Linked DNA regions of Ferrimicrobium sp.. Each later gene encodes a partner of the first gene's protein in a complex. Links are inferred from orthologs where the notes say so. Each region holds a gene or a part of one and is shown in the gene's direction. Other genes may lie near its edges.

The links. The genes of interacting proteins can lie anywhere in the genome.
Region 2: the proteins of mfd (region 1) and uvrA are in contact, whole or in part, in a crystal structure (PDB 4DFC), measured with the Escherichia coli proteins. The link is inferred for Ferrimicrobium sp. from one-to-one orthologs.

What each region holds. Positions count from the first base shown.
Region 1 is NZ_DAHXOI010000007.1:122,892-129,847, forward strand. Bases 1-3,981 are described here. They hold mfd (transcription-repair coupling factor), read left to right. Parts: upstream 1-400; coding sequence 401-3,781; downstream 3,782-3,981. Other genes in these bases: pth (aminoacyl-tRNA hydrolase), read left to right, coding at 1-401; M7Q83_RS06900 (peptidylprolyl isomerase), read left to right, coding at 3,826-3,981. In the rest of the region: more of M7Q83_RS06900, read left to right, coding at 3,982-4,845; M7Q83_RS06905 (xanthine dehydrogenase family protein molybdopterin-binding subunit), read right to left, coding at 4,987-6,956. UniProt on the Escherichia coli protein: Couples transcription and DNA repair by recognizing RNA polymerase (RNAP) stalled at DNA lesions. Mediates ATP-dependent release of RNAP and its truncated transcript from the DNA, and recruitment of nucleotide excision repair machinery to the damaged site.
Region 2 is NZ_DAHXOI010000013.1:35,086-39,616, reverse strand. The notes cover bases 742-4,132. They hold uvrA (excinuclease ABC subunit UvrA), read left to right. Parts: upstream 742-1,091; coding sequence 1,092-3,932; downstream 3,933-4,132. Other genes in these bases: uvrC (excinuclease ABC subunit UvrC), read left to right, coding at 3,925-4,132; M7Q83_RS09520 (chorismate-binding protein), read left to right, coding at 742-1,080. In the rest of the region: more of M7Q83_RS09520, read left to right, coding at 1-741; more of uvrC, read left to right, coding at 4,133-4,531. UniProt on the Escherichia coli protein: The UvrABC repair system catalyzes the recognition and processing of DNA lesions. UvrA is an ATPase and a DNA-binding protein. A damage recognition complex composed of 2 UvrA and 2 UvrB subunits scans DNA for abnormalities.

The sequences.
Region 1 (6,956 bases):
TGCTGCTTCCCCAGACCTTTATGAATCACTCAGGTCTCGCCGTCGCTGAGTTTGTCCGCTATAGCCCCGTCGAGTACCCAGATGGTTTGATTGTCATCCATGATGAACTCGATCTCGAACCAGGAGTAGTTCGTATCAAGTTGGGGGGCGGTCTCGCTGGCCACAACGGGCTAAAATCGATTGCGCATCTCATCGGCACACAGAACTTCGTTCGCGTGCGGGTTGGCATCGGTCGACCTACGGATCAGTCTGCAGTCGTTGACTTTGTGCTCGCTCGCCCAAAGCCCGAGGACCGAGTCGAACTCGATCTTGCGGTGCAACGGGGTGTCGATGCAGTGCGTGACGTGATTGAGCTTGGCCCGGAGCGAGCGATGACCCAACACAACCAGCGGGCCCGCTGATGAGCTCGACAGTGCTTGCCAAGCTGATGGAGGGTCTGGGAAAGAGGCTCGATCCCGAGCTGCTCGGTGCTGCACCTGCAGCGTCGGCGGCAATCGTGGCCCAAAGCGCACCCGGTGACCGCATGCTGCTTGTCGTGGCAGGTGAGGCCGAAGCCGAATCGATCGCCTATGACCTCGCTACGTTGGCGGATGGCTACCAGAGTTATTGGTTGCCAGCGTGGGACACCGTGCCCTATGAACGAGTCGCGCCATCGATGCGCACGACTGGACGTCGGTTGCGTGCCTTGGTGGCCTTGCAGGAGGAGTCCGAGTGGCCCGTGGTGGTGACAGCATCGGTGCGTGCTGCCCTGCAGCGCCTCGCCCCGAGCGCCCTTGGTCTTGTATGCGCTCGGCTTCGAGTTGGCGCGAAACAGTCGCAGGAGGAACTCATCGGCTTTCTTGTCCGGAGCGGCTATCTGCGAGAGTCGCAGGTGTCGAGCCCGGGCGAGTTCGCGGTCCGCGGGTCCATCGTTGATATTTTTCCGCCAGATCAGGACAACCCGATCCGCGTGGACTTCTTCGATGACGAAATTGATCGTCTTGTCGCCTTTGATCCGACCTCACAGCTCACGATTGCCTCCATCGAACACTGCGAGGTGCTTCCGGCAAAAGAGGTGCTCATCGACGACCCCTTGCGAAGGGGACTCAACGAGTTGGCCGAACAAGCCCCAGTCCTTCAGGACCGAATCAGCGAGTTGCTGGCGGGGACGAGTCCAGACCCGGTTGAGAGCCTTCTTCCGCTGTTGCTCGACCATGAGGCGACGCTCGTCTCAGACCTGCTTGGGGAGAACGACGTGCTGATCGTCGCCGGGGGCGCGCTACTTGAGGCTGAGTCGGTACGTATCGCCGCTGACGAGGAGTCGATGACGAGTGCGCTGGCACCGACATGGGGGATCGATGCAACGGACTCCACCACCGGCCTTCTCGCCCCCTTTGCGCATCTCCAGGCGAGTGCTGCGCGTCGGGTCGAGTTGCTCGATGGCGGTGTCGAGCCCCGACCCCTTTCGATCGATCACCGCGATATGGCGGGTTTTGTCGAACGCGTTGGTGCTCTGGTTCGTGGGGGCTCCCGAGTGATGGTGACCGCTGAGTCGCCAGCTCGCCTACGGGCACTCAACGCGACCTTTGCGAGCTTTGATCGGTATCCAGTGGTGCTCAAAAGGGAGGCAAATCCTCCTGAGGCAGCCGGTCTCTATCTTGTGGAGGGGATACGCCTCTATCACTCATTCGTCATCGAAGCGGCAAAGCTCGCAGTGGTGGCTGATGCGGATTTGGTGCGACCGTTGGCCAACCCGCAGCCGAGGCGCCAACGTCCAAGAACGATCACCTCGACGTTGGATGATCTCGCCCCAGGCACCCTAGTGGTGCATGAGACCTATGGTGTGGCGCGCTACGAGGGGATCGTCTCGCGATCCCTCGCGGGGGTCGAACGGGATTATCTCCTGCTTGAGTTCGGCGGGAAGGACAAGATCTACCTCCCTTCCGATCAGACCGATCGGATCACCCTCTACGTCGGTGGGGAGAACCCCGCGCTCTCGCGACTGGGTTCAAAGGAGTGGAGTCAGCAGGTCAAGAAGGCGCGCAGAGCGGCAAATGAGGTTGCACAGGAGCTTGTCGTCCTCTATCAGAAGCGGCTGATCACCGCTGGTCATGCCAAGGAGCCTGACACCGTTTGGCAGCAGGAGATGGAGTCGAGCTTTGGCTACGAGCTCACCCCTGATCAAGCCGTCGCCATCGAAGAGACCAAGAGTGATCTTGAGCAACCGGTTCCAATGGATCGGATGGTCTGTGGTGATGTCGGGTTTGGGAAGACGGAGGTAGCCATACGGGCGGCCTTCAAAACCATCCAGAGCGGGGCCCAGGTGGCGATCCTTGTTCCGACCACGATCTTGGCCCAGCAACACTATGACACCTTCCGTGAGCGCTTCGAGCCCTACGGTGTCAAGGTTGGGTTGTTGTCGAGGTTCGTAAGTCCTCGCGAGGTCAAGCGCTTGAAGGAAGAACTACGTCTTGGCACCCTTGATTGCCTGGTAGCGACCCACGCGCTGGTCTCGAAGGAGATTGATTTTCGACGGCTTGGACTCCTTGTGATCGACGAGGAACAGCGCTTTGGTGTGGCGCATAAGGAGTTCTGGAAGACACGCCATCCGGATCTCGATGTGCTGACCTTGTCGGCGACTCCGATTCCGCGTACGCTGGAGCTCTCTCTGGTTGGAGTGCGTGATATGTCGCTGTTGCGGACACCACCGCTCGATCGTCAACCGATCTTGACCCACGTCGGCCCCGATGACGATGCGGCGATCTCAGAGGCGATTCGTCGCGAACTGATCAGAGGTGGTCAGGTGTTCTATGTCCATAACCGCGTGCGTGATATCCAGTCGATCGCGCGCAAAGTCGCCGACCTCGTCGGGACGGCGCGCATCCTGGTCGCGCACGGCCAACTCCCCGAACACGAGTTGGAGCGAGTTGTCGATGAGTTCTGGCATCGTAAGGCTGACGTTCTTGTCTGCACGACCATCATCGAGAGCGGGATCGACCTTCCATCGGTCAATACGCTTATCGTTGACCATGCGGAGGATCTCGGGCTCGGGCAGCTCCATCAGCTTCGTGGACGGGTCGGTCGATCGGGGCAGCGAGCCTATGCCTACCTGTTCTATCCCCGGACCAAACCTCTTTCGGTGATCGCTCTGGAGCGCCTCCGAACGATCGTGGAGAATACCGACCTCGGGGCGGGATACCGTATCGCGATGCGTGACCTTGAGCTGCGCGGTGCCGGGTCGTTTCTCGGCGAGCGGCAGTCTGGCCATATGAGCGCGGTGGGCTATGAGCTCTACGTGCGCCTCGTCGCCGAGGCGGTGGCACAGATGAAGGGGGACGAGCGTATTGAGGTGCCCGAGATCAATATCGACCTTCCGATCTCGTACTCGATCCCAGTGGGATACGTGGCCGACGAGGCGGTGCGCATGGATCTCTACCGTCGTTTGGCCATCGCTCGAAATGAGGCTGAGGTGAAGGACCTCGCCAGTGAGCTGAGTGACCGATTTGGACCGCATCCTGGGCCAGTGGTCAACCTGATCGAGATGACTCGGTTAAAGCTTGCGCTCATCGAGCGGGGGGTACGTGAGGTAGGATCGCGTCGCTCGGCCAAAACCGGAACCATGGAGGTCTTTCTCAAGCCGATCCAACTTCGTCCTTCTGAGGAGGTTCGGCTGCGTCGAGTCGCTTCGCGTCCGACCTATCGAGCGAGTGAACTAGAGCTCGTGATCCCCTTCCGACCACGCGACAATCTGCTCGAGGTCGTTCGTGAAGTCGTTCTGGGTCCATCAAATTCGCCGTCCTAGCGTAGGCATAGTAGGCTAGGGAAGCTGTGAAGCCAAGGAGGAGTATGTCTCGAAGGTTGTTGAAGTTCCTTCCGCTTGTGTTAGGGTTTGTTCTTGCGAGCTGTTCGACCATCGGTTATGCCGCAAAGGTTGGCCCACAGACGATCTCCAATAGCCAGCTGAACACGGAGCTACGCGAGGTCTCGTCAAACTCGGCCTTTGATGCGCTGCTCTCAAAGAACAAGTCACCCGTCTTTGGACCAGGTAAGAAGAGCTACACCACGTTGTTTGTCGATAATATTTTGAATCGTCGTATTACGATCGATCGTATCCTCCAAGCCGAGCACCGACTCAATATCACGGCGACTCCACTAGAGGCACAGCTCGCGAAGGCACTCACGATCCAATCGGTCGGCTCTCAGTCCACCTTCACCGCTTTCCCGAAGGCCTATCAGGCACAGTTAGTCAGTGATACGCGAGCTATCGTCGCCATGGAGGCGTACTTGGCGAAGGTGAATCTGAGCACGGCCGGCGTCCAGGCCTATTATGCGAGTCATCACGGCAACTTTGTCGACGTCTGCTCCTCAGAGATCCTTGAGACCTCACCCCTTGAGGCGGATGCCGTACTTGCCAAGATCAGAGGGGGCCTCTCATTCGCGGCGGCCGCCAACCAGTACTCCGAGAACAAGAGTAGCCAAGCGAGCGGCGGTGCCGTCGGTTGTGGAACCATCTCCCAGTACGAGCAAGTTCTCGGGGCCAACTATACCCATGCGATTGAGACCTTGCCGATCGGTAAAGCTTCGCTTCCGGTGCAGATCAGTCAAGGGTGGTCGATCATCGAGGTCACTTCTCGTAGTCTGATTCCTTTCCATGATGCTGAACTGAGTGCCGCCAACGATGAGCTCTCGCACGGCTCAGCGTTACTCAACGACTTTCTCGCTCGCGACTCCAAAGTCCAACAGCTCAAGGTCAACCCAGAATACGGTCGTGTCAAGGATGTCGGCGGTGTCCTTCAGGTGGCACCAAGCAAGGGACCAAGTCCCAAAGCGTTGAGTCAATACTTCACGCCAGGGCTCGCACAGTAGCCAGCGGGCTCCCTCGTCTCGGTGCTTCTTTTTTCGGTGCTCTCTCGTCGTAGCGCCAGACGTTTGGGTCGGTGGTCGGTGCTACCCAACGAGGAGAGTTACTGCTCGGAGCCCGGTCGGTCCGATGCGGCGGCATCGCCCCTATGCACGCTCGGCGGCAGGCATCGTCGTGATGGCGCGCCAGACCTGTTGGGGGCTCATCGGTAGGTTGATGTGCCGGATACCGAGGTGGGCCAAAGCGTCGATGACGGCGTTCCAGACGGCAGGCGTCGCCCCGATGGTGCCAGATTCTCCGATCCCCTTTGCACCCAGCGGATTCATGAAGGTCGGCGTTTCTTGGTGAAAGAGATCGAATGAAGGCAGCTCGGCGGCCGAGATGATCGAGTAGTCCGCAAAGTTGGGTGTGAGCGGAGAGCCATCGGCCCCATACTGGAACTCCTCGAGGAGCGCCTGGGCTACTCCTTGGGCGATGCCACCATGGAGCTGTCCCTCCGCGAGCAGCGGGTTCAGGATCCTGCCTGCGTCGTCGACCGCGTTCAAGCTGATCAGGTGCACTCTACCGGTCTCAACATCGACCTCGACGACGGCAAGGTGTGCTCCAAAGGGGTACGTCGCATCCGCTGGAGCGAAGTCCAAGGTGACGTCGAGTGGTTGGTCCAGCTCGCGTGCTCGTCGTGCCAGGGTTGGCCAGTCGAGGGTGGTTGAGGGGCTGCCGTGGACGAAGGCGCCATCGGCATTGAGTCGGATGTCGGCCTCGCTGGCTTCGAGGGTCGCAGCGGCCACCTGCTTGGCACGGATACTGAGTTCGTGGGCAGCGCCAGAGACGGCAGCACCGCCTGTTTGGAGCGATCGCGAACCAAAGGTACCGACACCGCGGGGAACCAGGTCGGTGTCGCCGGTGATGACGTGTACCTGGTCGAGATCGACTCCTAGTTCATTGGCGACGAGCATTGACCAGGCGGTGGCGTGTCCTTGCCCATGGGGTGAAGTGCCTGAGTAGGCGACGATGACACCATCATCTTGGACCTCGACTCGACCATACTCGCTCGACCCACCGCCATTGGTGACCTCGACATACACGGCGATTCCAACTCCGAGTTGCAGGGGGGCTGCGCTGGCCCGACGACGTCGCTGTTCGTCGCGGAGTTGTGCATAACCGCCACGTTCGCAGAGTGTGCTAAGGGCCCTGGAGTAGTCACCGACATCGTAGTTGGCGCCGGTTGGCGTGGTAAGGGGGAAGTCCTCCTTCGGGATGAGGTTGCGTAATCGTAGCTCGACGGGATCCATGGCTAGTTCGGCAGCGAGGCGATCCATCATGCGCTCGATGGCTGCAGCGGCCTCTGGCCGCCCAGCTCCGCGATAGGCCGAGATCGGGGTGGTGTTGGTGGCGACCGATACGTAGGAGGTCTCTACGTTGGGAATCAGGTAGGTACCGGGCGCCATGAGGCAGGTGAGGGTGGGGAGCAGTGCCCCGAAGGCAGGATAGGCACCGCTATCTTGGACGATGCGCAGGCGGTAGCCGACAAGCTTACCTTCCTTGGTTGCTCCGAGCTCGAGGTACTGGATTTGGGCCCGTCCATGGACGAGCCCAAGCATTGAGCGAGTGCGGTCCTCGTGCCAAGTGATGGGTCGCCTAAGTTTGCGTGCCGCCGCGGCGATGGCGACGTCCTCTGGGTAAACCGTTACTTTAGCGCCAAAGCCTCCGCCGACATCCTGGGCCCGCACGACGATGCTCGATTCGTCGATATTGAGACACCTCACCAGGGTTCTTCGCAGTCCATGCGCCGATTGGGTCGAGGAGTAGACCACGAGGCGACCATCTGGCGTGGGGACTGCGGCCATCGCTCGTGTCTCGAGCGAACAGGGAGCGAGACGTTGGTTGATCAGACGTTCGGTGACGACTACATCGGCATCTGCGAAGAGGTTTGCGTTGGGACGATCGGGACTCTTGGCAAAGATGTTGGTGCTCCCAGGGAAAAGGGCGACGAGATCCTCCATCGACTGCTCGGGATCGATCACGGCCTGGAGCGGGTCGAAGTCGGCATAGACCAGTTCCGCTCCGTCAAAGGCCGCCTGAGGTGTCTCTGCGAGGACGAGCGCAAAGGGTTCAC
Region 2 (4,531 bases), on another replicon or contig:
CTGGAGGCGATGCATATCCCCTTCCAGATGGTTGAAGCTGCCGGTAGTCTCTACCTTGGTGTTGGCCAGCCTGAGGAGTGCACGCCCGAAGCAGGACTCGATCGACCGGGCCCGTGTTTTCTCTCGAGTGGGTTCTCGGTAACCGAGTCCTTCGCGTCGCGTTCGTATCCGGTTGTGTTGGTAGCTGGTAAGGATCGCCTGGAGGTTGACGTCTATGAGTCGTCGGCAAGAAGCGCCATGCGTCTCGGTATACTCGAGCTCGCCTCTCAGGTGCGGATGGTGCCCGCGGGACCGCTGCTACAAGGAGAACGGTCCCACGATGTTGGGGCTACTGCTGATCGCGTACGGCTCGCAAAGTTGGCTATCGAACAAGGTCAATTGACAAAGCTTGTCGTCACGGGTCGCGCGACCCAGTCCCTGACCGAGAGCTTTTCCGTTGGGGCGGCGCTTTCTCGGTTAAAAAAGGCACATCCGGCGAGCCATCTCTACTACGTCGACGGCTTTTTTGGGGCCTCGCCCGAGCTGGTAGCCGCCAAGTCCGGCCACCTCCTCTCGCTCCGCCCACTCGCTGGTACCGCCCTGCGGGGTGGTCAGGTGGCGCTCCTGAACTCTGCGAAGGACCTATTTGAGCATCGACTCATGGTCGAGCAGCTCCAGGACGATCTCAGCGGTTACGTGAAGGAGCTCGATATGCCGCGGGCGCCGGTTCTCTTCGATGCTGGACGACTGATCCATTTGGCCACCCCGATGCGGGGTCAGTTGCTACCCGGTGCGAATCTCGTGTCCGTGGTGCTCGCTATCGCACCGACTGCTGCTGTATCGGGTGTGCCGAGGACAACGGCGCTCGAAATGCTAGCGCAGATCGAGCCTTCTCGTGGGATGTACGCCGGGATTATCGGGATTACGGACCCGTTCGGTGACGGGGAAGTGTACCTGGCTATACGGGGTGCCTCCGCCTACCAGGGAACACTTGGGCTGGTCGCCGGTGCCGGCATTGTCGCTGATTCGCAAGCCGACGCTGAGGTGGCCGAGATCGAGGCAAAGTTTGATGTGGTCACTCGTGCCTTGAATCCACGTTAGGGTGGATACGTATGCCTGACATTCTACGGGTACGGGGTGCACGAGAGCATAACCTCAAAAATATTTCTGTGGACATTCCGAGGGATCGTCTTGTTGTCTTTACCGGCCTCTCCGGCTCTGGGAAGAGTTCGCTGGCCTTTGATACGATTTTTGCCGAGGGGCAGCGGCGCTATGTGGAGTCGCTTTCTTCCTATGCTCGTCAGTTCTTGGGGTTGATGGAGAAGCCGGATGTGGACTTCATCGAGGGTCTCTCTCCGGCGATATCTATCGACCAAAAAACCGCCTCGCATAACCCGCGCTCAACCGTCGCCACAGTGACTGAGATCTATGACTACCTGCGACTGCTGTTCGCTCGCATTGGGCACCCGCATTGCCCACAGTGTGGGTTGGAGGTATCCCAACAGACCCCGCAGGAGATCGTCGACCTTATCTCGTCGACTTTTGATGACCGTCGAATCATGATCGCAGCACCGGTCGTACAGGCACGCAAGGGTGAGTATCAATCGCTCCTTGATGACCTGACCAAGCAGGGTTTCGCCCGGGTAATGATCGATGACGAGCTTGTGGAACTGGCCGATCGCAAACAGGTAACACTTGAGCGCTACGAAGCGCACACGATCTCAGTGATCGTTGATCGACTTCGGGTCACGCCAGCAGATCTACGAAGGCTGATCGAGTCGACCGAGACAGCGCTTGGTGTTGCGCACGGCCGTGTTGACGTCCTTGAAGTTGGCGAAGATCGTCAAGTCGTGCGCGTAGAGCGGTACTCTGAGGAGTTGGCCTGTGTCGCTTGTGGCATCTCTCTGGGACACCTTGAACCGAGGAACTTCTCCTTTAACTCCCCCTTCGGAGCCTGTCCCGTCTGTTCGGGGTTGGGCATGCGATTCGAGGTTGATGAGGAACTTGTGTTGCCCGATGCTTCGCGTTCATTGGTGCAAGGCGCGGTTGCCCCCTTCGGCGCGCTCCGTGCCGACTACCTCGAGCACATGCTCGAACGAGTGGCCAAGGACTACAAGATTCCGCTCACCAAGCCGGTGGGTTCACTCGATGAGGAGCAGCGAAGGATCATCCTCTACGGAGTCGACGAGAAGGTGAGCCATGAGTACGTTGATCGGCGTGGTCGTGAGCGTTCCTATAGTTTTACCTATGAAGGCGTCGTCAACTTTTTGAAACGTCGTCATGCGGAGGTGGAGACTGACACCGCGCGGGCCATTATCGAATCCTACATGCGACAGGTGCCGTGTGAGGGCTGTGATGGGACGAGATTGAAGGCCGAGGCGCGTGCGGTTACCGTTGGTGGTATCGCGATCGATCAGTTGGTCGCTCTGCCCATCGGCGATGCACTGGCTCGGGTGATCGATTTCGATCTCGACGATCGCGAACGTCAGATCGCTGTCCAGATTTTGAAAGAGATCATTGCGCGGCTGCGCTTTCTCGTCGATGTTGGCCTCGACTACTTGACCCTAGCGCGCAGCGCGGTTACGCTATCCGGCGGCGAGGCGCAGCGGATTCGACTCGCCTCCCAGATTGGATCCGGACTCGCTGGAGTGCTCTACGTCCTTGACGAGCCCTCGATCGGTCTGCATCAACGCGATAACCATCGACTGATTGATACGCTCTTGAGACTCCGGGACCAGGGGAACACGGTGATTGTCGTTGAACATGACGAAGATACGATTCGAGCAGCGGATCATATCGTCGATATTGGCCCAGGCGCTGGCGAACACGGAGGAGAGGTCGTCTTCGAGGGTGGAGTAAAGGAGTTGCTGCGTTCCAAGACCTCGTTGACTGGCGCCTATCTTTCCGGCAAAAAGAGCGTTCCACTCCCTCCAACCCGACGAGAGGCAGTCCGCGGTTTCATTACCGTTCTCGGTGCGAGCGAACATAACTTGAAAGAGCTCGACGTAGCCTTTCCTGTCGGTCTCTTTACCTGCGTGACGGGGGTGGCTGGGTCTGGAAAGTCGACCTTGGTGAACGAGATCCTCTTTAAAGCTGCGCGCGCCCAGGTCAACCGATCTCGTGATGTCCCTGGTAGACATAAGGGTTTGACCGGTCTTGAGCTGATCGACAAAGTGATCGACATCGACCAATCGCCGATCGGTCGTACACCACGATCAAATCCTGCCACCTATACAGGGATGTTCGACCATGTCCGTAAGCTCTTTGCGGAGATGCCAGAGTCGCGGGCGCGTGGGTACAAGCCGGGTCGCTTCTCCTTCAATGTCAAGGGTGGAAGATGTGAAGCCTGTAGCGGGGAAGGCACCATTCGCATCGAGATGAACTTCTTGCCCGACGTCTTTGTCACCTGCGAGGCGTGTCATGGCGCTCGCTTTAACCGAGAGACGCTAGAGGTGACCTATCGCGAGCGTTCCATCGCAGATGTGCTGGCAATGCCGATCGAGGAGGCGCGTGAGTTCTTCGCTCGGCAGCCGCCGATTGTGCGGCATCTGATCACCTTGGATGAGGTTGGATTGGGCTATGTCCGGCTTGGACAGCCAGCGACGACGCTCTCAGGCGGTGAGGCCCAGAGGGTCAAGCTGGCGAGCGAGCTGGCGAGACGATCGACGGGTAAAACGCTCTATATTCTTGACGAGCCGACAACTGGACTGCACTTTGAGGATGTTCGTAAGCTTTTGGTCGTGCTCCACTCATTGGTCGATCAGGGTAACACGGTCGTCGTGATCGAACACAATCTTGACGTCATCAAGACGGCTGACTACCTCATCGATCTGGGGCCAGATGGAGGGGATCGTGGGGGACAAGTGCTGGCGACGGGGACACCGGAGGAGGTGGCACGTGCTTCCATTAGCTACACAGGGCAGTTTTTAGCGCCGTTGTTGCATCGTGATTGAGCGCCTCGAAAAGTCCTCCATCCCTGACCAACCCGGCTCCTATCAGTTCCGAGATGCCGAAGGCAGGGTGATCTATGTTGGCAAGGCTAAGTCCCTCCGCTCCCGTGTTTCGAGTTATTTTGTTAACCCACAGAGCCTGACGGGTAAAACGCGAGCGATGTTAGCGGTGGCGGAGTCGGTCACCTGGATCACGGTGGCGACTGACGCCGAGGCGTTCATGCTCGAGTACTCGCTCATCAAGGAGCACCGACCGCGCTATAACATCAGATTGCGCGATGACAAGAGTTATCCGATGATTGCGGTCACCACAAATGAGGAGTGGCCGCGGGCAATGCTTGTGCGTGGAGCCCGCCGCCCAAAGGTGCGCTATTTTGGCCCCTATGTGAGTTCAGGTGCCGCCAGAGAGACCCTTGAACTGCTGCTGCGAGCGTTGCCACTGCGAAGCTGCTCACCCGCTAAGTTAGCTCGCCACACACGTGACGGGCGTCCTTGTCTGTATTATCACATCGGTCGCTGCGCTGGCCCGTGTATTGGTGCGGTGACGCACGCGGAGTACAGCGATATGGTGGAGAGGGTCTCCCAGTTTCTTGGGGGGCAAG